DNA from 3 places in the Blautia sp. AF32-4BH genome. Region 3 is predicted to be linked to each of the others. Evidence: a T-box and tRNA genes for the amino acid it is inferred to sense, from the RefSeq annotation. Region 3 holds a T-box; the other regions hold tRNA genes.

Region 1 (7,704 bases), on a different contig from region 3:
TGCATATGCTTTTGAAGACCAGTACGACAACGTGCTTCCGATCTGGGGCGTCCAGAGAGAAAAAGAGCTGGACGAGTTCTTAAGCTACATTGCCTGTCCGCCTGCCATGACGGATGAAATCAAGACGATCATCGAGAAAGACCAGAAAGAGCTCTCCGGCAACTTCTGCCGCGGCTGCGGTTACTGTATGCCATGTCCGGCAGGCATTGAGATTAACACCTGCGCGCGCATGAGCCTGCTTCTGCGCCGTTCCCCGTCCGCCAACCAGCTCACCGAGCGCGGCCAGGCGATGATGAAGAAAATCGAAGGTTGTCTCCACTGCGGCGCCTGCATGAAGAAATGTCCCTACGGTCTGAATACGCCGAAGCTTCTCGAAGAGAACTACGAAGATTATAAAAATGTACTGGCAGGAAAAACACTGGTATGAGTAATCTGATCTTCAGCCTGAACGCGACGATGCCGATCTTCCTGACAATGATTTTGGGACTTTTCTTTCGAAAGGTTGGTATTCTGGACGAATCGTTCACAAGCAAAATGAACAAATTTGTGTTTAAAATCGCACTCCCGGTGCTGCTGTTCCAGGACCTGTCGGATTCTGATTTCTCCGCTGTGTGGGATATCAAATTCGTTCTGTTCTGCTTCTTTGCAACACTGCTCTCAATTCTTGCGGTATGGGGACTTTCCCATCTCTTAAAAGAGAGAAGTGCAAGAGGCGAATTTATCCAGGCGGCGTACCGGAGCAGTGCGGCGATCCTTGGTATTGCCTTTATCCAGAATATCTACGGAAATTCCGGCATGGCGCCGCTGATGATCATCAGCAGTGTGCCGCTGTATAATATCATGGCGGTTGTCGTTCTTGCGGTATTCGGTCCGGAACGGGAGGAGATCACGGCAGATTTTGTGAAAAAGACGGCGAAAAATATCGTGACAAACCCGATTATCCTCGGGATCGTTGCAGGACTTCTCTGGTCGGTGCTTCGCATTCCAAAGCCGGTGATTCTGCAGAAAACGGTGCAGAATATTGCGGTACTTGCAACGCCGCTCGGCCTGATTGCGATGGGTGCGTCGTTTGAGGCAAAGAGCGCGGCAAAGAATATCCGGCCGTCGATTGCTGCAGCTGCGATTAAGCTGGTCGGTCTTGCAGCTGTCTTTCTGCCGATCGCCGTGATACTTGGCTTCCGTCAGGAAAAATTGGTGGCAATCCTTGTGATGCTGGGTTCCGCAACGACGGTGAGCAGTTTTATCATGGCGAAAAATATGGGTCATGAGGGAAGTCTGACGGCAAACACCGTTATGCTCACAACGTGCGGCAGTGCCTTTACGCTGACGTTCTGGCTGTATCTGATGAAAACGCTGGCGTTTATCTAACCGGATTGCGAATATCCGCTTTGATTTTCAGTACACCAAAAGCGTGTCCGGGATTTTGTCCGGGCACGCTTTTATCAATCATAAAAATCAGAAAAAGAGGGAAAAGAATGGACTTCAAAAATGCGGTCAAAGCATTACAGATTGGAAAAAAGGAAGGAAAAAAATTCCGCCTTTCTACGGAATTTGGGAAAAATCCGGAAGAAGAGCTCCCGTTTCCGGAATATCCGCGTCCGCAGATGCGCCGGGAAAACTGGACAAATCTGAACGGATGGTGGGAGTATGCGTTCACGGAAACGCAGAAAATGCCAAAACAGCGGGACGGAAAAATTCTCGTTCCGTTTTCCCCGGAGTGCGATGCGTCCGGCGTGAAGCGGCAGCTGCTTCCAAAAGAATATCTGTGGTACTTCCGCACGATTCAGCTTCCCAAAATTCCTGCCGGAAAACGGCTGCTGCTGCAGTTCGGCGCCGTGGATCAGGATGCGGTAATTTACTGCAACGGAAAGCGTGCCGGAGGCCATCTCGGCGGGTATCTTTCTTTTTCAGTGGATCTTACGCCGTATCTCAAAACGGGAGAGAACGAGCTTGCCGTCAAGGTGCGCGATGAGACGGACACGGACTGGAAGGGCCGCGGAAAGCAGAGCCTTACCCCGGGCGGCATGTTTTACACCGCGCAGAGCGGCATCTGGCAGAGCGTCTGGATGGAATGGGTGCCGGAGACGTATCTGGAACGCATCGTGATCACGCCGGAATATGATACGGCGAGCGTAAAAGTACGGGTTTTCCTCAACGGACCGGATGCGGGACTGACGAAAAAAATTACGGTGCGGGAGAGCGAAGCGCCGGATGCGAAGGTGATCTGCGTCCGGGAGACGAGAGAAAACGAGGCGGAGCTGATTCTCGGTAATTTTGCAGGCTGGAGCCCGGAACATCCGCATCTCTATGGGGTTTCCATTGAAGCGGGAGAAGACCGCATCGAGAGTTATTTCGGCATGCGCAAATTCGGCATTGGAAAAGATGAGAAAGGAATCACGCGTCTTCTCTTAAACGGAAAGCCGTATTTCCAGAACGGTGTCCTCGACCAGGGTTATTGGCCGGAAAGCTTCTACACGCCGCCGTCCGATGAGGCGATGGTTTATGACATTAAGACGGCCAAACGCCTCGGTTTCAATATGATCCGGAAACACCTGAAAGTTGAGTGCGCAAGATGGTATTCCCACTGCGACCATATCGGTATGCTGGTGTGGCAGGATATGATCAACGGCGGCGGCCGGTCGATTCAGACGTTCCTTTTGTACCTTCCGACCGTACTGCCGTTTGTGACAACGGAATTCAGGGATAACTGTTATCCGCTCTTTTCGCGGACCTCAAAAACGGGAAGAGAGTGGTGGAAGCGGGAGTGCCGCGAGACGGTTCATCAGCTTTACAATGCACCGTGCGTGTCGCTCTGGGTTCTGTTCAACGAGGGATGGGGACAGTTTGATGCCAGGGAGATGACAGAAATGGTGCGCGCTCTCGATCCGACGCGGCAGATCGACCACGCGAGCGGCTGGTACGATCAGGGAGCGGGGGACATCAAGAGCCTTCACAATTACTTTCGTCCGTTAAAAGTAAAACCGGAGGAGCGCGCGTTTGCTTTTTCTGAATACGGCGGCTATACGTATCCGGTACAGGAGCATCTCTACTCCGAAAAATCGTTCGGCTACCGCACGTACCAGAACCAGACACAGTACCAGAAAGCGATGAATGCACTGGCAGAAAAGATAAGAGAACTCACAGAACAGGGACTTGCCGCAGCAGTCTACACACAGCTTACCGATGTCGAGGAGGAGTCGAACGGCATCCTTACGTATGACCGGAAGGTATGCAAATGGGAACCACAGGAGGCAAAAGATTTTTGCTCAAAAGAATAATTTGGTAAAATTTTTGTTGACAAAGTGAGGATAAGTTGCTAATATATTGGATAAGGCGTTGGAAGTTGTAAGAAATTGCTGAAAATCCGCGGCGCCTGCGGATGGAGGAAAGTTGGTGTTTATGGAACAGAAAAGAACATTATCCCTGCTGGTGGATAATACGCCGGGACTTTTAAGCAGAGTAGCTGGTCTTTTCAGCCGACGCGGATACAATATCGAGACGATCACCGCCGGTGTGACAGCAGACCCGCGATACACAAGAATGACTGTTGTTCTGTACTGCAGTGATGAAATGATTCTGGAGCAGATCAAAAAACAGCTGGCAAAACTTGTCGATGTGCGGGATATCAAAGAGCTGAAGCCGGACGAGAGTGTCAGACGAGAGCTGATGCTGGTCAAAATCCGTGTGAATGAAAATGAACGCCGCAATGTCATCGCCATCTCCGATGTCTTCCGTGGAAGAATCGTGGATGTGGGACAGGAAAGCCTGATTGTAGAGCTGACCGGAAACCAGTCAAAGCTCGAAGGGTTCCTGAATCTGGTACAGGGATACGAAATCCTGGAACTGGCCAGAACAGGAGTGACAGGACTCTCCAGAGGAGCCCACGATGTGCGTTACCTCGATTAACGCAGATCACATTACATACGTTTGCTAGAGGAATGAAATTTTTGTATAGAAAAGTTCATTTCCCTGACAAACAGCAAAAGGCAGAAATGCTTTTCGCTGTATAAATTGACCGACCTGCCGCCGGTCAAGACATTCTATATATTATGGAGGAAAATAAAATGGCAGCAAGACTTTTTTATCAGGAAGATTGTAATCTCTCTTTACTGGAAGGCAAAAAAATCGCAATTATCGGCTACGGAAGCCAGGGACATGCTCATGCACTGAACCTGAAAGATTCCGGCTGTGATGTTATTATTGGACTTTATGAAGGCAGCAAATCCTGGGCAAAAGCAGAGGCACAGGGATTCAAAGTATACACCGCTGCTGAGGCTGCAAAACAGGCTGATATCATCATGATCCTGATCAACGATGAGAAACAGGCTGCAATGTACAAAAAAGATATCGAGCCAAACCTGGAAGAGGGCAACATGCTGATGTTCGCTCATGGTTTCGCTATCCACTTCGGACAGATCGTACCTCCGAAGAACGTAGATGTAGCTATGATCGCTCCGAAAGCACCTGGCCACACAGTAAGAAGCGAGTATCAGGCTGGCAAAGGAACTCCTTGCCTGGTTGCTGTTGAGCAGGATTACACCGGAAAAGCTCTGGACAGAGCACTGGCTTACGGCCTTGGAATCGGCGGAGCAAGAGCTGGTCTTCTGGAGACAACCTTCAGAACTGAGACCGAAACAGACCTGTTCGGTGAGCAGGCAGTTCTCTGCGGCGGTGTATGCGCCCTGATGCAGGCTGGATTTGAGACTCTGTGCGAGGCTGGATACGACCCAAGAAACGCATACTTCGAGTGCATCCATGAGATGAAACTGATCGTAGACCTGATCTATCAGTCGGGATTCTCCGGAATGAGATACTCCATCTCCAACACAGCCGAGTACGGCGATTACATCACCGGACCGAAGATCATCACAGAAGAAACCAAGAAGACCATGAAGAAGATCCTTTCCGATATCCAGGATGGTACTTTCGCAAAAGACTTCCTTCTGGATATGTCCCCAGCAGGCGGACAGGCTCACTTCCGTGCAATGAGAAGAAAAGCTGCAGAGCATCCGTCAGAGAAAGTCGGAGAAGAAGTCAGAAAACTGTACAGCTGGAGCAACGAGGACAAACTGATCAACAACTAATCGGTTTGCTGTCAAATGATCCATATCGGGAGGCTGCCTTTGCGGGCAGTCTCCTTTTTTTCGTTCTATCGTTTTATCATAGAAAAAACACTTCCGCGCCATGCATATCCCCCAATATGATAGGGCGCGGAAGTGTTATCTTTTCTGTATTCGTTTTTTTATGCCTCCTGACGACAGGCAGGAAAAGCACGGTAGTATTTGATATAAGAACTTAAAATATCAAAAAATTCGGAATTGGTCGGTTTTGTCAGAACCGGATGCACAGAAAGCGAAAAGAGCAGATCACGGTTTCCGCGGGTCCAGCAGACGGAAATAGCGGTGCGGATGTCTCGTTCGACGCAGGAGGACGATACCTGAAACGTTTGCGCGATCTTTGGGTACAGCGTTTTGCTGACCCGAAGGAGATAATCTTCGTCTTCCATGCATAAAGCGATACCATAGGCGAGATAGCGAAATCCGCGGTATTTTGCACCAATTCCTAAAGAGTGTAGTAGAAAGTAAATTTCAGTTTCCATTACGATGTCTCCTTTTATTCAGTTTTTACATAGTCTTTGCAGACGGGCATGCCAGAGGTGAAAGTTTGTATGGCATACGATTTTCCCCTTTCACTTATGATACGTGGAAAACGTCGAAAAATTACATATTCAGAAAGAAAAAGTGACAATATAGTAAAATAAAAGAGAATATGACACGAAATAAAGAAATGAATGTAATGAAACGGGAGAGGGAAAAATAACATTGATTTTTCAGAAGTTCGCTGGTATAATGAAAACATGATTACGGGGTATGGCGTAGCTTGGTAGCGCGCACGGCTGGGGGCCGTGAGGTCGCAGGTTCAAATCCTGTTGCCCCGATCGGTAAGAGTGTCGTTTTACGGCACTTTTTTTCTTACGGACAAAGACGTGTGCGGAAGAAAAATGAATTGCGCAGAAAAAACAGGGAGGAAGTTATGGGGAAAGTAACGATACAGAGTATGGCAAAGGAGCTGGGACTGTCCCGGAATACGGTTGCCATGGCATTAAAGGATGATCCGAAGGTAGCTCCGGTGACGCGGGAGAGAGTTCTTCGGATGGCGAAAAGAAATGGCTATCTGGGCGAAAATGTATATGTGGAAGAAGTTCGGGCACCGCAGGAGAAGCATTACAATATTATGGTTCTGCGTACGCGGGATGCCGCTGTTTATTGGGACCGTGTCGTGAGCGGCATCTCCGAGGAGGCGAGCCTCAATAACTGTCAGACGCGCGTTGCGGTCGTGACGGAGCGGGAGGAGGAGAACGGCATTCTGCCGCTCGGCCTGAATGAAAATATCGATGCGATCTTCTGCATTAAAATGCTGCCGCCGGAATATATGCAGAAACTGGTAAATCTGGGTTACCGCATCTTTCAGCTCGACCATTACTGCGGCATCGAACAGCGGCCGATGGGCGATATCGTGCGTGTGGACGGTGTGCAGCCGGTGAGTCTTCTGACGTCCCATCTGATCGGGCAGGGCATGACGCGGATCGGTTTCCTAAGTGAGCACAGCAGCACGTATGAGTCGATGCATGACCGGTATGTCGGTTTCCTTGCAGCGATGGAACAGGCGGGCATTCCGCTCGATGAGGAGCTTGTGCGCCCCAATATGGAGAGCGATCATTTTTATTACCCGGAAAATTTTGACAAGATTGTGGCGAGCTACGATACACTGCCGGAAGCGATTGTCTGCGGCAACGATATGATCGCCAAAAGATTGACAGAATCCTTCCGGAAAATCGGCGTGCGCGTGCCAGAGGATGTGGCACTGACCGGATTTGATGATGATGAGGACCGGATGCTGTATCCGTTCTTCTCAACCGTTCATGTCGATACGAAGTGGCTTGGCCGCCGTATGGTGCATGAATTTTTATGGCGGGAGGAGCACCCGGAAGCGCCGAAAGAACGGATTCTCGTTTCGGGGGAGGTTGTGGTGCGCCGTTCCTCGTGCAAGCGCCAGGGATAGAAAGAAATAGAAAAAACAGGAAAAAGTGAACAAAGAAAGAAAGCCAGGGACGCCCCGGCGGACGAGAAGAAAAACCGTCTGCCGGGGCGTTTCCGGCTCCCTTTTTGCGATGATTCAAATTCGTGCATAAATGCCATGTAGAAAAACACTAATTAATAATGCAAAATGGTGCATTTAAGGAAAGCTAAACTGAACAAAAATGACAAAAACGCAAGAATAAAAACCTCGTTAATATCACACATTAAAAAATAATAGTGCAAAATAATGCATTATATCGCCGGAAGGAAGGGAGAGAGCGAAATGCAGGAATGGACGGAGGACCGCTGCAACCTGGATATCGATATCATCGCACTGCCGGGCTGGTCGGATGCAACATCCAAAATTTCCCTTCTGATGGGCGATGAGACACAGCGACCGGACATCATCTGGTGGTGGAACATGGAAGCTGACTATACGAAATGGGTAGACGCAGGCCTTCTGATGGATGTTTCTCCGTATATGAAGAAATACACCAACATGGTTGACTACTACAACAGCGTAGATCCTGGCGTTATGTTCTATGCATCCGGAGACAACGGAATTTACCGTATCCCGGGCGACGTTGCAGAGCCGGCATGTGAGACTCTGTGGATCCGGAAAGAC
Region 2 (7,704 bases), on a different contig from region 3:
CCAAGCTCGTCGAGCGTGACATCCGTCTGCCCAATGGCATCGGAGTGCGTGAAGAGTTTTCCACTCGTAGAAGAGCGCCCCGCAAGGAGATTTCCGAGCGGAATGCCGTACATCCGCCCTGACCGGCGGATAAAACCGTAGACTGTGACCGAGGTCTCCGGCGGAAGAGACGGCGATTTGATCTGGAAGTCCATGCGGCAGAAGCCGTTCTGCGACTCCACGCGGACAAAGCCGCAGCATCCGCCCTTGCGGTTGTTCGGGTATTCGTATAGATAGGCAATGAAACGCCGGTAATCAGACATAAAAACCTCCTGCATAGAAGTAAAAAGAGTAGAAAAAGATACTGCGCTACAGTTCACGATATGCGGGAAGGACAGAAAATATACGCAGAGAAGAAAGGAAGTGCACAATGGAAGAAGAAACAAAGCTGGAAACGCCGGAGGAAAAAGCGCACCGGAAAGAACGGGAACGCTTCATGCGCCAGGCGATTACGCAGGCGAAGAAAGCAGAAAAGCTGATGGAAGTTCCGATCGGCTGTGTGATTGTGTACGAGGGAAAGGTGATTGCGCGGGGCTATAACCGCAGAAATACGGATAAAAACACGCTGTCCCACGCGGAACTGAATGCGATCCGGAAAGCAAGCAAAAAGCTCGGCGACTGGCGGCTGGAGGGCTGTACATTGTATGTCACCCTGGAACCGTGCCAGATGTGCGCCGGTGCGATCGTACAGGCGAGAGTCAGCGAAGTCATCATCGGCAGCATGAACCCGAAGGCGGGCTGCGCGGGATCGATCTTAAATATGCTGGAAATGCACGAGTTTAACCATCAGGTGAAGGTCGAGCGCGGCGTGCTGAAAGAAGAGTGCTCGGAGATGCTGAGTGCGTTTTTCCGGAGACTGCGGGTGGTGAAAAAGAAGAAAAAAGAAGAGAGGAAGAGGGCGGAAGAAGGGAAAGAATAAAAGAAGAGGCAGCATCGGGATGGGATGCTGCCTGAGGAAGATTATTTGTTTGAGTAAGTTGCACTTTCGAATATTTCCGTAAAAAATACAATCCCCGCATTTCCAGCAGAAACCATCGAAAAAATCATTGACGAATCCCGAAAAAAGCACTATAATATATGATGTATTTGACAAAATACGGAGAAGTACCCAAGAGGCTGAAGGGTCTGGCTTCGAACACCAGTAGGTCGGAAACGGCGCAAGGGTTCAAATCCCTTCTTCTCCGCTATGCAAAAAAGAGACAGCAAAAAGATTGAAAAATCGAAAAAGCTGTCTCTTTTTCTGTGAGAAATTATGAAATAGATGCAAAACAAAAGAAACAAAGACAGAAAAAGCATCGCCAGTTCACGAAAAGGGACCGATGCACAACAAAGCAAAATAAAAAGGAGAGACAATACATGGCGCAGTTACCACAGGAATTTCTGACCCGCATGCAGGACATGCTGGGCGATGAATTTGATGCATTTTTAACTTCCTACGACGCACCCCGCACAGCCGGGCTGCGTGTGAATACAAAAAAATGCCGGACCGAAGATTTCCCGCCGCTTGTTCCGGGAACGTGGAAGAAAATTCCGTGGATTCCAAACGGCTATTTCGTGCCGGACGGCATGCGCATGGGCCAGTCTCCGCTGTATGCGGCAGGCGTCTTCTATCTGCAGGAGCCAAGCGCCATGACCCCGGCGTCCCGCCTCCCGATCGAACCGGGTGAGCGTGTGCTCGATCTCTGCGCCGCACCGGGCGGCAAGGCAACCGAGCTGAATGCGCGCCTGAAAGGAACCGGCCTTCTTGTCGCCAATGACATCAGCAACGCCCGCGCCAAAGCACTGCTGCGCAATCTGGAGCTGTTCGGAAGTGAAAACGTGCTTGTCACCAATGAGACACCGGCAGGCCTTGCAGACGTCTTCCCGGGCTTCTTCGATAAAATCCTCGTGGATGCACCGTGCTCCGGCGAGGGCATGTTCCGGAAAGATGAGGCAGTCATCGGCACCTGGACCCCGGAGCGGCCGGATTTCTTTGCGGATCTGCAGCGCGAGATCACCTCGAATGCTGTCAAAATGCTGCGTCCGGGCGGCCTCATGATGTATTCGACGTGTACCTTCGCCCCGCAGGAGGACGAGGGAACCGTTTCTTTCCTTCTGGAAAACTTCCCGGAAATGGAACTGATCGAGATGGAAGGCTACGAAGGTTTTTCAAAAGGCAATCCAGTCTGGGGAAACGGCGATCCGGAGATTGAAAAGACCGTGCGCATCTGGCCGCATAAAATGAACGGCGAGGGCCATTACCTTGCCCTGTTCCGCAAAAAAGGCGAAGCCATTCCTTATGAGACAGAAGAAAAACCGATCGAAAAGAAAAACAAAAAACAGAAAAACCGGAAAAAAGACCGTGGAACGGAAGCACCGGGTCCGTCGAAAGCAGAAAAACAGATCCTTTCCGATTTCCTGTCCCGGATGACAGCACCGATCCCGGTGGAGGAACTGGAAGTCCGCGCCGGAAAAGTATACCATTCCCCGTCCCTGCCGGATGGCGTGCGGAATCTTCATTTCCTGCGGAACGGTCTGTATCTCGGTGAACTGAAAAAAGACCGTTTCGAGCCGTCACAGCCGTTTGCCGTGACACTCTCCGCGGACAAGTTCAAAGATTACATGAATTTAAAGGCAGATGACGAGCGTACCGAAAAATATCTTCACGGTGAGACAATTTCCGTAGAGCCGGGAGAGACCGCATCGCCGTCAGGCTGGAAGCTGGTCTGCGTCGATGGATTCGGCCTTGGATGGGGCAAACTGGTCAATGGAACCTTGAAAAATAAGTACCCTGTTGGATGGAGAAAGTAGAAAAATCATGCCAGTTTTTGCAGGAAAAACGTCGAAATATTACAAAGTTATTAACAGAAATTAAAAAAGACTTTCATTTCAGACATACTTGTGTTATAATGGCAAAGTACGGCGGGAAAAAAGGCCCATTTTCCGCAGTAACTTGGAGTGACAATCAGCAACAGAACGTAATAAGTATGAGGTGTACGACATGAAAAAAAAGAAATTATTCAGCCTGGTTTTGGCCACAGTGCTTACGGCAGCAACCGTTCTGCCATGCTATGGTGCCAGTACAAAGGAGAAAATTTCAAATGCTCAGGCAGAACAGGCTGCCGCACAGTCTCAGCTTGACAGCATACAGAGCAGGATTGACGAACTCAATTCCAAAAAGGGACAATCAGAAGAATATCTTTCCGAACTGAACCAGCAGCTGGACGATCTGCAGAACCGTCTGCAGGAGCTTCAGGATCAGTATGATGCGAAGCAGAACGAACTGGTACAGATTCAGGCAGATCTGGAAGATGCAAAAGCAAAAGAAGAAGAGCAGTACGAGGCGATGAAGCTCCGTATCCAGTATATGTATGAAAATTCCTCCGGAAACGGATACATGGCAATGCTCTTTTCTTCCAAAAGCATTTCAGAGCTGATCAGCCGGGCAGAATACATACAGAAAATTTCCGATTTCGACCGCGATCTTATGCAGGAGTATGAGGACACGGTAGACCAGGTAAAAGAAAAAGAAACACAGGTGCAGGAAGAGCAGGCAGCGATCGTAGAACTGCAGCAGCAGAGCAGCGATCAGCAGGAAGCCATTCAGGAGCTGTACGCAGCAGCTTATCAGGAACTCCGTACCTACTCCGCAGAGCTGGACGATGCAAAATCCAGCGAGAGTGCACTGGTAGATGAAATCAACAGCAAAGCAGATGCAATCAACGACCTGATCCGTCAGGCGAAAGAAGAGGAGATTGCAGCGCAGAAGAAAGCAGAAGAGGAAGCAGCCGCCGCACAGCAGGCTGCCGCAGAAGCTGAGGCAGAGGCCGCCAGAAAACAGGCAGCCGAGGCCGCAAGAGTCGCAGCCGCAGAAGCAGCAAATGCCGCAGCGAAAGCAGATACCGATACAAGCAGCAGCTCCGGAAGCAGTTCTTCGGACAGCAGCGCATCCTCCACGACAACGGGGAGTCCATCCGCGTCAGATACTTCCAGCAGCTCCTCCAGCGGAACATACCTTGGAAGATTTAAACTGACAGGCTATTGCTCCTGTTCCATCTGTACCGGACAGTGGTCCGGCGGATCCACCGCGAGCGGAACCACACCGACCGCAGGAAGAACGATCGCCATGGGCGGTGTACCATTCGGAACGAAACTGATGATCAACGGCCAGGTTTACACGGTAGAAGACCGCGGAACCGCTTACGGCCACGTAGACATCTTCTGCAGCAGCCATTCCGAGGCGCTGAGCTTCGGCGTGCAGTATGCAGATGTATATCAGCTGAGCTGAGAAACAAAGATAAGAGATATGCCGGAACAGAACTTCCGGCATATCTCTTTTTTTGACTTTCTCAGAAACTGTCATTCTAAAAGAACACCAAAAAGGCCGCAAACCCGTGTGAAATGTACCTTTTGAAGCAATAATAAAAAAAATTAAAAAAATTTCAAAAAAGGTGTTGACATTCCTATAGACATCATATATAATAGCTATTGTTGACGGACGAGAGTTCAGAAAACAAATAAAATCGAAGCGTGGCTCAGTTTGGTAGAGCGCTGCGTTCGGGACGCAGAGGTCGTGGGTTCGAATCCCGTCGCTTCGACTGGAATGAAAATGCCGAAAGCCTTGACAATCAAGAGCTTCGGCATTTTTTCGTATGTCAGAAAGAGAACAGGAAACAGTACACGAGGAGGAAATTTTTGTGAAAGCATTATTTTTTGATATTGATGGAACGTTACTGAGTGAGATTACAAAAGAAATTCCGCAGAGCGCGCTCGATGCATTGAAAAAGACAGCGGAAAAAGGAAATCTTACGTTTATTAATACCGGCCGCACCTGGTCGGAGCTGCCCGAGGAGCTGAAAAAGCTTCCGTTTTCCGGATTTCTGTGCGGCTGCGGGACCTATCTGCGCCGGGACGGCGAAATCCTGATGCATCAGACGATTCCGAAAAAGCGCTGTGAGGAAATCCCGGTTATTTTAAAGGAGTGCAGGATCGGCATGATTCTGGAGGGAACGGATAATGTTTATTTTTCGTCGGAGGTATCCCGTTTTCGGGAGGTCGAGCAGACCCGTGCCTATTTCGCTGCTGTCGGAATCGGACTCGCGGAGACAGCGGAGACAAAAGGAATCATTTACGATAAATTTTGTATCGTAACCGATGCACAGTCTGATATAGAACGTATGTACCGTGAATTTGAGCAGGAGTTTGATATCATGGATCGCCGCGGCGGTGTATACGAAATCGTTCCGCACGGCTGCAGCAAAGGAACAGCTGTGGACTATGCGCTGAAACAGTTTCAGCTGGAGAAAGAAGATGCATACGTATTTGGCGACAGCAGCAACGACCTTACCATGTTCCGGTGCGGCGCACACACCATTGCGCTTGGAAAACATGATGAGATTCTGGATCCGTACACAGAGTACGTAACCGATACCGTCGAGCGGGACGGCGTGGCAAAGGCGATGGAGCATTACGGATTGATCTGACAGAAAAAAAGAAAGCGAAGGGGCGCATTTGAAAAGAAATTTTCAGGTGCGCCCCTTTGGTTGCAATTTTCTGAAAAAGGAAACAAGAAAAGCAGCGTCTGAAAAGGTATGTGCATTGCAAAGTAAAAAATTTCATGGTAATATAAAAATGAGTTTTTATGTATATTTGTAATGATACCAGGAGGTGAGCGTTCAGAAGTTCCATGGAAACAGAAAAAAATCAGATAAATAAAAAAAGCCTCAGATACCGTTTTACAGCAGGAACGATCGGAGTAAGTGTCTGGCAGCAGGAATGAATGCTCACTTGGCAAAGCCTATAAAAATTGAAAACATAAAGAGAATTTTGTGTGAATATTGTGTGTAGTGGCTGCAACTTCTCAAATCCGTATACCTGTTTTTCACGTTTTGTAGGATATTATAACGTAAATGTAAAACTGGCAGGGACAGGTTCTCTGTATACAGATAAAAGCAGGATAATGAAGCATAAAACAGAGAGAGGATTTTTATAAAATGGAAAAGTATGAAGACAAAATATATTCTTTAGGTGAGGCTGTAACGGGACAGACACAGGCTATGTCACAGGCCGTACAGAAAACACTGGAAAATAACGGCGGGGTAGGTATAATGACAGGATCTTATGACCAAAACCTGTCTATTTTGTCTGTGAATAATCTGCTGTTGCATAGTACAGGATATACATTCGATACTTTCATGGAACAGACAAAAGGCTCATTGAGAAACTTCTTTTATGACGAGGAAGATAGACTGGAGCGAGACCGTTTTTTGCAGCTTCACGGAACAGGGGAAGCACAGATCCTTACAGCAGACGGTACAGTGAAAAATGTACGGCTTTGTAAAGAGGATGCGACAGATGAGGCGGGCAGACAGATCTGGGTTATGTCCGTACAAGTCAACTGGGATCATGTAAATTTGACACTGCTCAATGAGGCTATCTGTTCCGGCTTCTGGTATTTTGACTGTGACGAAAACAGTGAGATTGTGAATGCAAACTGGAGTCATGAATTCCGAAAAATGCTTGGCTATCATGACACTCTGGACTTTCCGAATAAACTGGAATCCTGGTCAGATCTTCTGCATCCACAGGATAAAGAAAGAGTAATGGTGCAGCTTCAGGCGGCAATTAAGGATAAGACGAACCAGATAAAATACCAGGTAGAGTATCGTATGAGAATGAAGGATAATCAATACCAGTGGTTTCGGGCATCGGCAGAAGTAATACGCCGTCTGGATGGTTCTGCCAGCAGGATTGCCGGGATTTTTATTAATATTGATGCGGAAAAAAAAGAGGCCATGCAGGCACAAAAATCTGCTGCTTTCCACCGGGCTTTTACGAAAGCAGACCTGTGTGAGTATTATGTAAATCTGGAAGCGAATACTTTTGATACCTTTAAGGTTGAACCGTCCCTGATGACAGTCTTTGAACAGAGTCATACATGGGATGAACTGATCCGTCATTTTGTGGATTCCTATGTTGTGGAGACAGATAAGAAGGCGGTATCCTCTTTTTACGACCGTGGTTATATTGCAGAAAGGCTGAAGGGTCTGGAAACCGAATTGGCTTTAGAGTGCCGTATCACTCTGAATGGAGAAGAACGATGGGTCCGCAATGTGGTCATACGTGGCGAAATAGAGGATTCAGAATATGCCATGATCTTTCTGCGTGATATCACAGAGACAAAGGTAGAGAGCGCACGGCATCTGCAGATGGCGGCGGATAATGCTTCCATGGAGCAGATAATTCAGAGTATTGTGCGTCTGGTTGACCGCTTTGTTGTCTGTGATCTGGAAAATGACAGATATGAATTCTATAACCTGAATGGACAGATGATATATAAACCTCTGGGATTCTATCATGATTTTCAGATGCAGGTTCTTGAAAAATATAAGACACTGGAACCATTGGAAACTATGGACATCCTGATCGCACCGGAAAATATCCGGAAGAATCTGAAAAGTGAAAATGATATTTATAAGTTTGAGTATTGCAGCCTGGATGAAAAGACTTATAAAATCGCTTCTTATATTCCTTTGGAATGGAAGAATGGAAAGCTGGAAAAGGTATTGCTGGCATCCATGGATGTGACACAGGAGAAGAAAGCAGAGATTGAATCCCGTCAGGCACTGAAAGAGGCTTACCGGTCTGCAGAAAATGCAAACCGTGCGAAAACAGAATTCCTTTCCA
Region 3 (7,704 bases):
GGCCAATTGCCTTCAATCTGCCGAATGTACTCCGCGCGTCCAATGATGTGGCATTTTGCATGATTCTCTCGATTCTTTCCATGTGGATCTGCAGAATCGGCATGAGCTATGTGCTCGGTGTGCGTATGGGATTCGGCGTCTTCGGTGTCTGGGTCGCCATGACGATGGACTGGGTTGTTCGTGCCATTTTCTTTGTCCTTCGCTATCGAAGCGGGAAGTGGCAGCATCAGACGTGATGAAAAATACGGAATGTTTTGGGGAGAGAGAAAGAAAAAACGATACATCTGGAGGAAGTTATTATTATGAAAAACGCAAAGAAACTGATTCCCGGAGCGGCGATTGCGCTGGTGATTGCCGCTGCGGCGAAATTCCTGGAAAGCCTGGAGGAGAGCGCCGGACTGCACTTTATCGGGGCATCGGTCATCGCCATGTTTATCGGTATGATTGTGAATGCCTTTTACAAGCCGAACAGCGTGACAGCGCCGGGAATTAAATTTACATCGAAGAAGATCCTGAAATTTGCGATTATTCTGCTCGGTGCGAGCCTGAATATCCGCACGGTGCTGACGGTCGGAAGATTTTCCCTGACGGTTATGGTATTTACCCTGGCAACGTGCTTCGGCCTTGGCGCGCTGATCGGAAAAGCACTTGGACTGAACTGGAAGACGAGCAGTCTCATCAACGCCGGCACGGGTATCTGCGGCGGTTCCGCGATCGCGGCAATCGCGCCGGTCATCGAGGCGACCGATATGGACATTGCCTATGGCCTCTCCGCAACGTTTTTATTTGATACGGTCATGATCGTCGTATTCCCGATCCTCGGTCACTGGATGGGCCTTTCGGATGCCGCGTTTGGCCTCTGGGCCGGAACTGCGGTCAACGATACCTCAAGCGTCGTTGCCACCGGTTACGCATTCAGCGAGGCCGCCGGTGATTTCGCCACCATGGTAAAACTGACACGGACCCTCGCCATCATTCCGGCTGTTCTGGCATTCGCCGCCATCAACGTACATCTGAAACGGAAGGCGCAGGCAGCAGAAGGAACCGCCGTAAAGGTAAGCATCAAATCCATTTTTCCATGGTTTATCTTAGGTTTTCTCGCCATGTCAGCACTGACCTCCTTAGGTCTTATCCCGGCAGGCACAGCAGCCGCATTAAAAACCATCAGCAAATTTCTGATGGTGGCCGCCCTTGCGGCCATCGGCCTGAACACCGATTTCAAATCCCTCTGCCGCTCCGGCGCAAAGCCGATGCTGCACGGATTCATCATTTCGCTGCTGGTAGTCCTGGTAGCGATTGCAGTCGAATTTGCGATCGGCATTGCGCCGCATGGGGTACTGTAAAGAAACAGAGAATTAAAAATCCAGGCATCCGTATAGGATGCCTGGATTTTTTAAATCAAAACGGGTTTGTCGTTTCCTTCAAAAACGTTTTCAAAACCTGCAGCACCCCGTTCTCCCAGTACGGCGGGCAGGTGTGTTTTGCTGAGGCGATGACTTCCGCTCGGGCGTTGGAGACGGCGTAGCTTTCGCCGGCGTTCTGAAGCATCTCGATGTCGTTTAGGTTGTCGCCGAAGCAGCAGACTTCGTCTGGGGTAAGGCCAAAGTAGTTCATCAGAAATGAGAGACCGGTCCATTTGCTGACGCCGCGGGCGTTGCAGTCCAACCATTCCTTACCGGCGACAGCGAGTTTTGCCTGATGTTTCCACGCCGGGATGAAATTTGGGGAGCAAAGCTCTTCACAGGAGGTTGGATGGTAGATCGTGAATTTGATAATGTCCTCGTTTTCTACCTTCGACAGATCCGGTACTTCGCGGACATCGAAGCCGTAGGAGTCGCGGAGCCAGTGAAACATGCGGCTTCCGGCATCTTCGGCGAGGCAGTAGTCCGGGGTGGCGGCAAAGCAGTCGCAGGACGGAAGTTCGTCGTGTACCATGCGGCACATGGATTTCCAGAGTGCCGTTTCCATCGGATATGTTTTCAGAATCTTTTCCGGTGTGCGCACGACAGTTCCGCCATCGGAGATGTAGAGCAGGCGGTCCTTGATCGGAGCGAAAAGCTTCTGTTCACTGGAAAACTGGCGGCCGGAACAGACAACAAAATGGATGCCCTGGTCGACAAGCCTGGAAACAACAGTCATATATTCCGGGTCGATCAGAAGTGTGCCGTCTTTGACGAGCGTTCCATCGACATCGGTTGCAATCAACTTTATCATAATAGAAAATCTCCTTATCTTGTCACAGAAAAAATTCAAACTACAGCAAGACCAGAAAATAACGCAAAAAAGGCAGTGCTGCAGGGCGCGAATTACAAGGAACGGATTTGAAGGCGTACCGGGGTACGACGAAAATCCGTGACGCAGTAATTCACGTTCTGCAGTGCTGAATTTTTTGCATTATTTTCTGGGATTGCTATAAACATGATTATATCGTGAATTGCTTCGGGGTGCAAGCCGGAACCGGAGGAACGCAAAACTCCACGTTGACGAAACGCAGAAATAAGGCGTAAAATAAAGAAAAATATATATCCACAGGGGGATTTTTATTATGGCATTTATTCAGGTAAGCTTCATGTCAAAAACTTTAATGCGCACCGTACCGCTGCAGGTTATTCTGCCGGTCGACAAATTTACCTTTGGGCAGCCGGAGCGCGAGGAAAAACCGTTTAAAACGCTGTATTTGCTGCATGGCATTTTTGGGAATGAGACAGACTGGGTTCATGGAACCAGAATCCAAAGATGGGCAGAGGAGAAAAACCTTGCCGTTGTCATGCCGGCCGGTGAGAATGCGTTTTATGTGGATCAGCCGTCCATCGGTGCCATGCACGGACAGTTTATCGGAGAAGAACTGGTTGAGATTACAAGAAAAATGTTTCCGCTGTCCAGAAAAAGAGAAGACACCTTTATCGGAGGCCTTTCCATGGGTGGTTTTGGCGCACTCAGAAATGGCCTGAAATATCACGATACCTTCGGGGCTGTGATCTGCCTGTCCGGTGCACTTCATGTGCTGGAAAATCCGGAAGAGAGCAGAGCGGACAGCTTTGCACATGAAGAAGGTTATTTCGGAAATCTGGTCGAAGCAGCAAAGAGTGACAAAAACCCGGCTGTTCTTATCGAGCAGTTAAAGGAAGCACGGAAAAAAGATCCGTCTGTCAATGTGCCGACCGTATTCCAGGCGTGCGGAACAGAGGACGGACTTCTGGAAGTAAACCGTCTCTACCATAAACGGATGGAAGAGAGCGGCATGGACATTGTCTACTATGAGAGCAAGGGTGGCCATGAATGGGATTTCTGGGATGAATGGATCAAAAAGGCACTGGACTGGCTGCCACTTGAGGAAAAGACGGAAGGCCTGAACAGCGGAAACGTAAATGTTTAAAGGAAAAAGGGAGACAGGCAATGCCAGAAACGAGAAATGACGAATTGTACCGTGCGTTAAAACACAACGGTTACCCGGACGACTTCTGCCGGGAAATTGCATACCGCCAGATGAACACGGACTTTACCGCCACGCGGATGCTCGGCTATCTCTACCGCGTCACAAGCCCGCGCGCCGAGGACGTTGTCGATGAGATGCTGGCTATTTTGAGTGACCGCAAAGCATGGATTGAGAAAAAACAGTCTGAGGAAGCCCAGGCGGCAATCAGCAGAATGTATCGGGAAGGCCTGTAACCTGGGCGGGCGTTTATGCAGAAAAAGCGGAAGGAACGGGCTTGCATTCTTTTCCGGTTTCTGCTACAATCAGTGCAGTGAAAAAGCGACGAAAAGAAACAGTAGCGACAGAGCGCATTCAGAGAGAAAGCGGCAGGTGAAAGCTTTTTGCAGAATCTATCGTGAACCGGTCTTGGAGCTGTGCACCGAAGAGAAGAAAATCCATCAGGGAAACTTTATTTCGTAGGCTGCACCGGGATCTCCCGTTACAGAGAAGGTACAGAGAGCAGAGATCACACGTATTACAAAATACAAAATCGTGGGGTACAAATGCTTTGTGTCAGAGTGCAGGAGTTTTCCTGAATTTAGGTGGTACCGCGGATAAAAAAATTCGCCCTAAACTGCAGCTTGCGGTTTAGGGCTTTTTTCTGTTTGAAAACGAAGCATCTAACTCGTTACTTCAGTGATGAGTTAGATGCGTAAAATGTTGACTAAAAGCTTAAAATCGGACAGGCTGGAATGTTCTCGCGTCTGGAAGACTTCAGATGTTGAAAACCCAAAGAATAAGGAGGAAATCAGAAAATGAAACTTGAAAAATTAGTAGGAGAGCGCTTCAAAGAAAGACCTGCTGACTGTGTCATCGACAGCCATGCTATTATGGTAAAAGGCGGATACATCAAATATATGGCAAACGGAATCTATTCTTCCTATCTGCCGCTGCGCCGCATTGTGCGCAAAATCGAGCAGATCCTGCGCGAGGAGATGGACAAAATCGACGGCCAGGAAGTGCAGTTCCCGGTTGTCATGCCGGCTTCTCTGTGGGATGAGTCCGGCCGTTACGATAGCATCGGCGATGAACTGCTGCGTTTCACCGACCGCAACAATGCCAAAATGGTACTCGGCATGACCCACGAGGAGGCAGCCGTACACCTTGTACGCGAGTATGCACAGAGCTACACCAAATATCCGTTTATGATCTATCAGATCCAGACAAAATTCCGTGATGAGGCCCGTCCGAGAGCCGGACTGATCCGTGTGCGTGAGTTTACGATGAAGGATGCTTACTCCTTCCATACCAGCCAGGAAGATCTGGAGCAGTATTACGAGAAATGCCACGCAGCATACGAGCGCATCTTCGAGCGTGTCGGCGTGCCGGAGGTGGTATCTGTCAAATCCGATTCCGGTATGATGGGCGGAAACATCTCCCATGAGTTCATGCTTCTGACTCCGGTCGGAGAGGATTCCATCGTTCTGTGTGATTCCTGCGATTACAGAGCCAACATGGAGGCAGCTGAGAACATTTCCGATATCGCAAGAGACGCAGAATCCGCTGCACTCGAAAAGGTTTATACACCGAACGTCCACACCATTGAAGACGTCTGCAATTTCTTCGGAGACGAGACAAAGAACTCCTGCAAAGCCGTTGTTTATCAGCAGAATGTTGATGATAAATACGTTGTCCTTTTCATCCGCGGTGATCTCGAAGTCAACGAGACGAAGCTGGTCAACTTCCTCGGCGAGCAGGTTCACGCAGCCGTGATCACCGAAGAATGCGGACTGAACGCAGGCTATATCGGACCTGTGAACCTGAAGGTGAACGGAGATGCCGTTGTTCTCTATGATAAATCCCTCGAGGGAAGAAACAACCTTTCCTGCGGAGCCAACGAGGCAGAGCATCATTACAAAGGACTCGACATGGAGCGCGACGTTCCGAATGCCGAGTATCACGATTTTGCAAAAATCCAGGAGGGCGGCATCTGCCCGAAATGCGGCAAAAAGACCGTGAAGATTTCCAGGGGTATCGAGGTCGGAAATATCTTCCAGCTTGGAACCAAATATACAAAATCCATGAATATGACCTATGTCGATGCAAACGGCGAGAGCAAGACCCCGATCATGGGATGCTACGGTATCGGTGTCGGCCGTCTGGCAGCATCGGTCTGCGAGGCACATCACGATGAGTACGGCCCGATCTGGCCGAAAGCTATCGCTCCGTGGCAGGTACACCTCTGTGCGGTCCGCGTCGATGACGAGGAAGTAAGAGCATACGCGGACAAGCTGTACGAGGATCTGCAGAACGCAGGCATCGAAGTGATCTACGACGACAGAAGCGTCAGAGCCGGCGTAATGTTTGCCGATGCCGACCTGCTCGGCATTCCGCTTCGCATCATCGTAAGCCCGAAAAATATGAAACAGGGCGTTGTCGAGGTTGCATCCCGCGATAAGACTCTGAAAACACAGATTCCGCTGGAAAATGTGATGGAAGAGATTAAACAGTATCTGTAATGATTCAGAACCATGCGAAAGGGAAGAAAAATCGCGATGGGGTTCGGAAGAAGTTCGACAGGAGAAAACACGATATGGAACTCTGGGATATCTATGATGAAAACAAACAGCCGACCGGCCGCACGATGAAGCGGAATGACTGGCATATGAAGCCGGACGAGTTTCACCTGACGGTGCTCGGCGTAATCGCAAGACCGGACGGAACCTTCCTTATCACAAAACGTGTCATGACGAAAGCCTGGGCACCGGGCTGGTGGGAGGTTTCCGGCGGCGCGGCACAGGCAGGAGAGAGCTCTTGGGAGGCCGTGCGCCGTGAGGTCAGAGAGGAAACCGGACTCGATGTGAGCAAGGCTGACGGCGGTTATCTCTTTACCTACCGGCGCATCAACCCGGATGAGAGAGACAATTACTTTGTCGATGTCTATCGCTTCGTGATGGATGTCAAAGACGAAGATCTCCATCTTCAGGAGGAAGAAACAGACGGCTACCGTTTTGCTACGTTGGACGAAATCAAAGGGTACGCCGCAGAAGGTAAATTCCTGCATTACGACAGCATCCGCCAGGCATTTGAACTGTAACAGAGAAATAAGATAATAAAAACGCGTTCCCGCCGGAAACCACAGGGGTTTCCGAAAACGGGAACGCGTTTTTGTAATTTACAGGATTCTTTCTTGCCGTAGGCATGCCTGAAAAGGGCTTTTCGTAAGCGCGTAAGCGGTTCCTTGCGGTTAATCGCGATTGAACACTTCGCGGTTGAGCGCCTTTTCCTGATGGCTGACAATCGTTGTGCAGACAGCATCGCCTGTGATGTTGACGGCGGTACGCAGCATATCGAGAATACGGTCGATACCCATGATAAGAGCGATACCCTCCGTTGGCAGTCCGACGGAATTCAGTACCATAGCCAGGGTAACAAGTCCGACGCTTGGGATACCGGCGGTACCGATGGAAGCCAGTGTTGCGGTAACAACAACCGTTGCGAGGTTTGCCGGGGTCAGATGAATACCGTACGCCTCTGCGATGAAGATGACAGCGACACCCTGCATAATGGAGGTACCATCCATGTTGATGGTTGCGCCGAGCGGAATGGTGAACGAAGAAATCTGCTTCGAGACACCCATCTTTTTGTTCAGTGTATCAATCGACATCGGGATTGTCGCGTTGGAGGTTGCGGTGGAAAATGCAAATCCCATAACCGGAAGGAATTTCTTCACGAATTTAATCGGATTCAGCCGTGTGAATACGAACAGAAGAACCTGATAAATGACGAAGCACTGCAGTGCCAGCGCCAGTGTTACATTTCCCATGTATTTCAGCATCGGTGCGAACGCAGAAAAGCCGACCGTTGCAAAGGTACGTGCAATCAGACAGAAAACGCCGACCGGGGCCACCTTCATGACCGTCATGGTCATTTCCATCATGACATCGTTAAACTGGCTGATAAAGTTGGAAACGACCGAAGCGCGGTTTCCGAGCTTTGCCAGCATTACGCCGACAAACAGGGCGAATACGATGATGGGAAGCATATCGCCGTTTGCCATGGAACCAATCGGGTTCTTCGGGATGATGTTGAGCAGTGTATCCACCAGGCTGACGCTGGAATCTGCTGCTGTCGAGGACAGGTCGGCTTTCTGAACCGCACTCATGTTAAGTCCGAGACCCGGGTGAATGAGCAGGGCGGTTCCAAGTGCGATGCAGACGGCAAGTGCTGTGGTAACAAGGTAAAAGCCGATCGTTTTTACGCCGACCTTTCCGAGGGTTTTGCTGTCT

The links. The T-box of region 3 lies ahead of DWZ44_RS11805 (proline--tRNA ligase). A T-box ahead of a tRNA ligase gene usually reads a tRNA of that ligase, here a tRNA-Pro.
Region 1: it has a tRNA-Pro gene. The T-box ahead of DWZ44_RS11805 (proline--tRNA ligase) is inferred to sense a tRNA for this amino acid. The anticodon was not compared.
Region 2: it has a tRNA-Pro gene. The T-box ahead of DWZ44_RS11805 (proline--tRNA ligase) is inferred to sense a tRNA for this amino acid. The anticodon was not compared.

The regions. Positions count from the first base shown of each region.
Region 1 covers NZ_QTVL01000001.1:225,926-233,629, forward strand. The annotation lists gene DWZ44_RS01080 (aldo/keto reductase) at 1-427, shown strand, start outside; gene DWZ44_RS01085 (AEC family transporter) at 424-1,368, shown strand; gene DWZ44_RS01090 (glycoside hydrolase family 2 protein) at 1,476-3,278, shown strand; gene ilvN (acetolactate synthase small subunit) at 3,400-3,906, shown strand; gene ilvC (ketol-acid reductoisomerase) at 4,065-5,084, shown strand; gene DWZ44_RS01105 (sporulation initiation factor Spo0A C-terminal domain-containing protein) at 5,243-5,599, opposite strand; tRNA gene DWZ44_RS01110 (tRNA-Pro) at 5,865-5,938, shown strand; gene DWZ44_RS01115 (LacI family DNA-binding transcriptional regulator) at 6,034-7,062, shown strand; gene DWZ44_RS01120 (extracellular solute-binding protein) at 7,363-7,704, shown strand, end outside.
Region 2 covers NZ_QTVL01000005.1:50,533-58,236, reverse strand. The annotation lists gene DWZ44_RS07855 (DUF6128 domain-containing protein) at 1-410, opposite strand, end outside; gene tadA (tRNA adenosine(34) deaminase TadA) at 410-958, shown strand; tRNA gene DWZ44_RS07845 (tRNA-Ser) at 1,138-1,223, shown strand; gene DWZ44_RS07840 (RsmF rRNA methyltransferase first C-terminal domain-containing protein) at 1,396-2,829, shown strand; gene DWZ44_RS07835 (PcsB-like coiled-coil domain-containing protein) at 3,020-4,306, shown strand; tRNA gene DWZ44_RS07830 (tRNA-Pro) at 4,543-4,616, shown strand; gene DWZ44_RS07825 (Cof-type HAD-IIB family hydrolase) at 4,716-5,501, shown strand; gene DWZ44_RS07815 (response regulator) at 6,012-7,704, shown strand, end outside.
Region 3 covers NZ_QTVL01000008.1:171,451-179,154, forward strand. The annotation lists gene DWZ44_RS11780 (MATE family efflux transporter) at 1-236, shown strand, start outside; gene DWZ44_RS11785 (YeiH family protein) at 303-1,343, shown strand; gene DWZ44_RS11790 (Cof-type HAD-IIB family hydrolase) at 1,399-2,214, opposite strand; gene DWZ44_RS11795 (alpha/beta hydrolase) at 2,546-3,376, shown strand; gene DWZ44_RS11800 (hypothetical protein) at 3,397-3,669, shown strand; T-box leader at 3,749-4,050, shown strand; gene DWZ44_RS11805 (proline--tRNA ligase) at 4,231-5,934, shown strand; gene DWZ44_RS11810 (NUDIX hydrolase) at 6,009-6,512, shown strand; gene DWZ44_RS11815 (dicarboxylate/amino acid:cation symporter) at 6,663-7,704, opposite strand, start outside.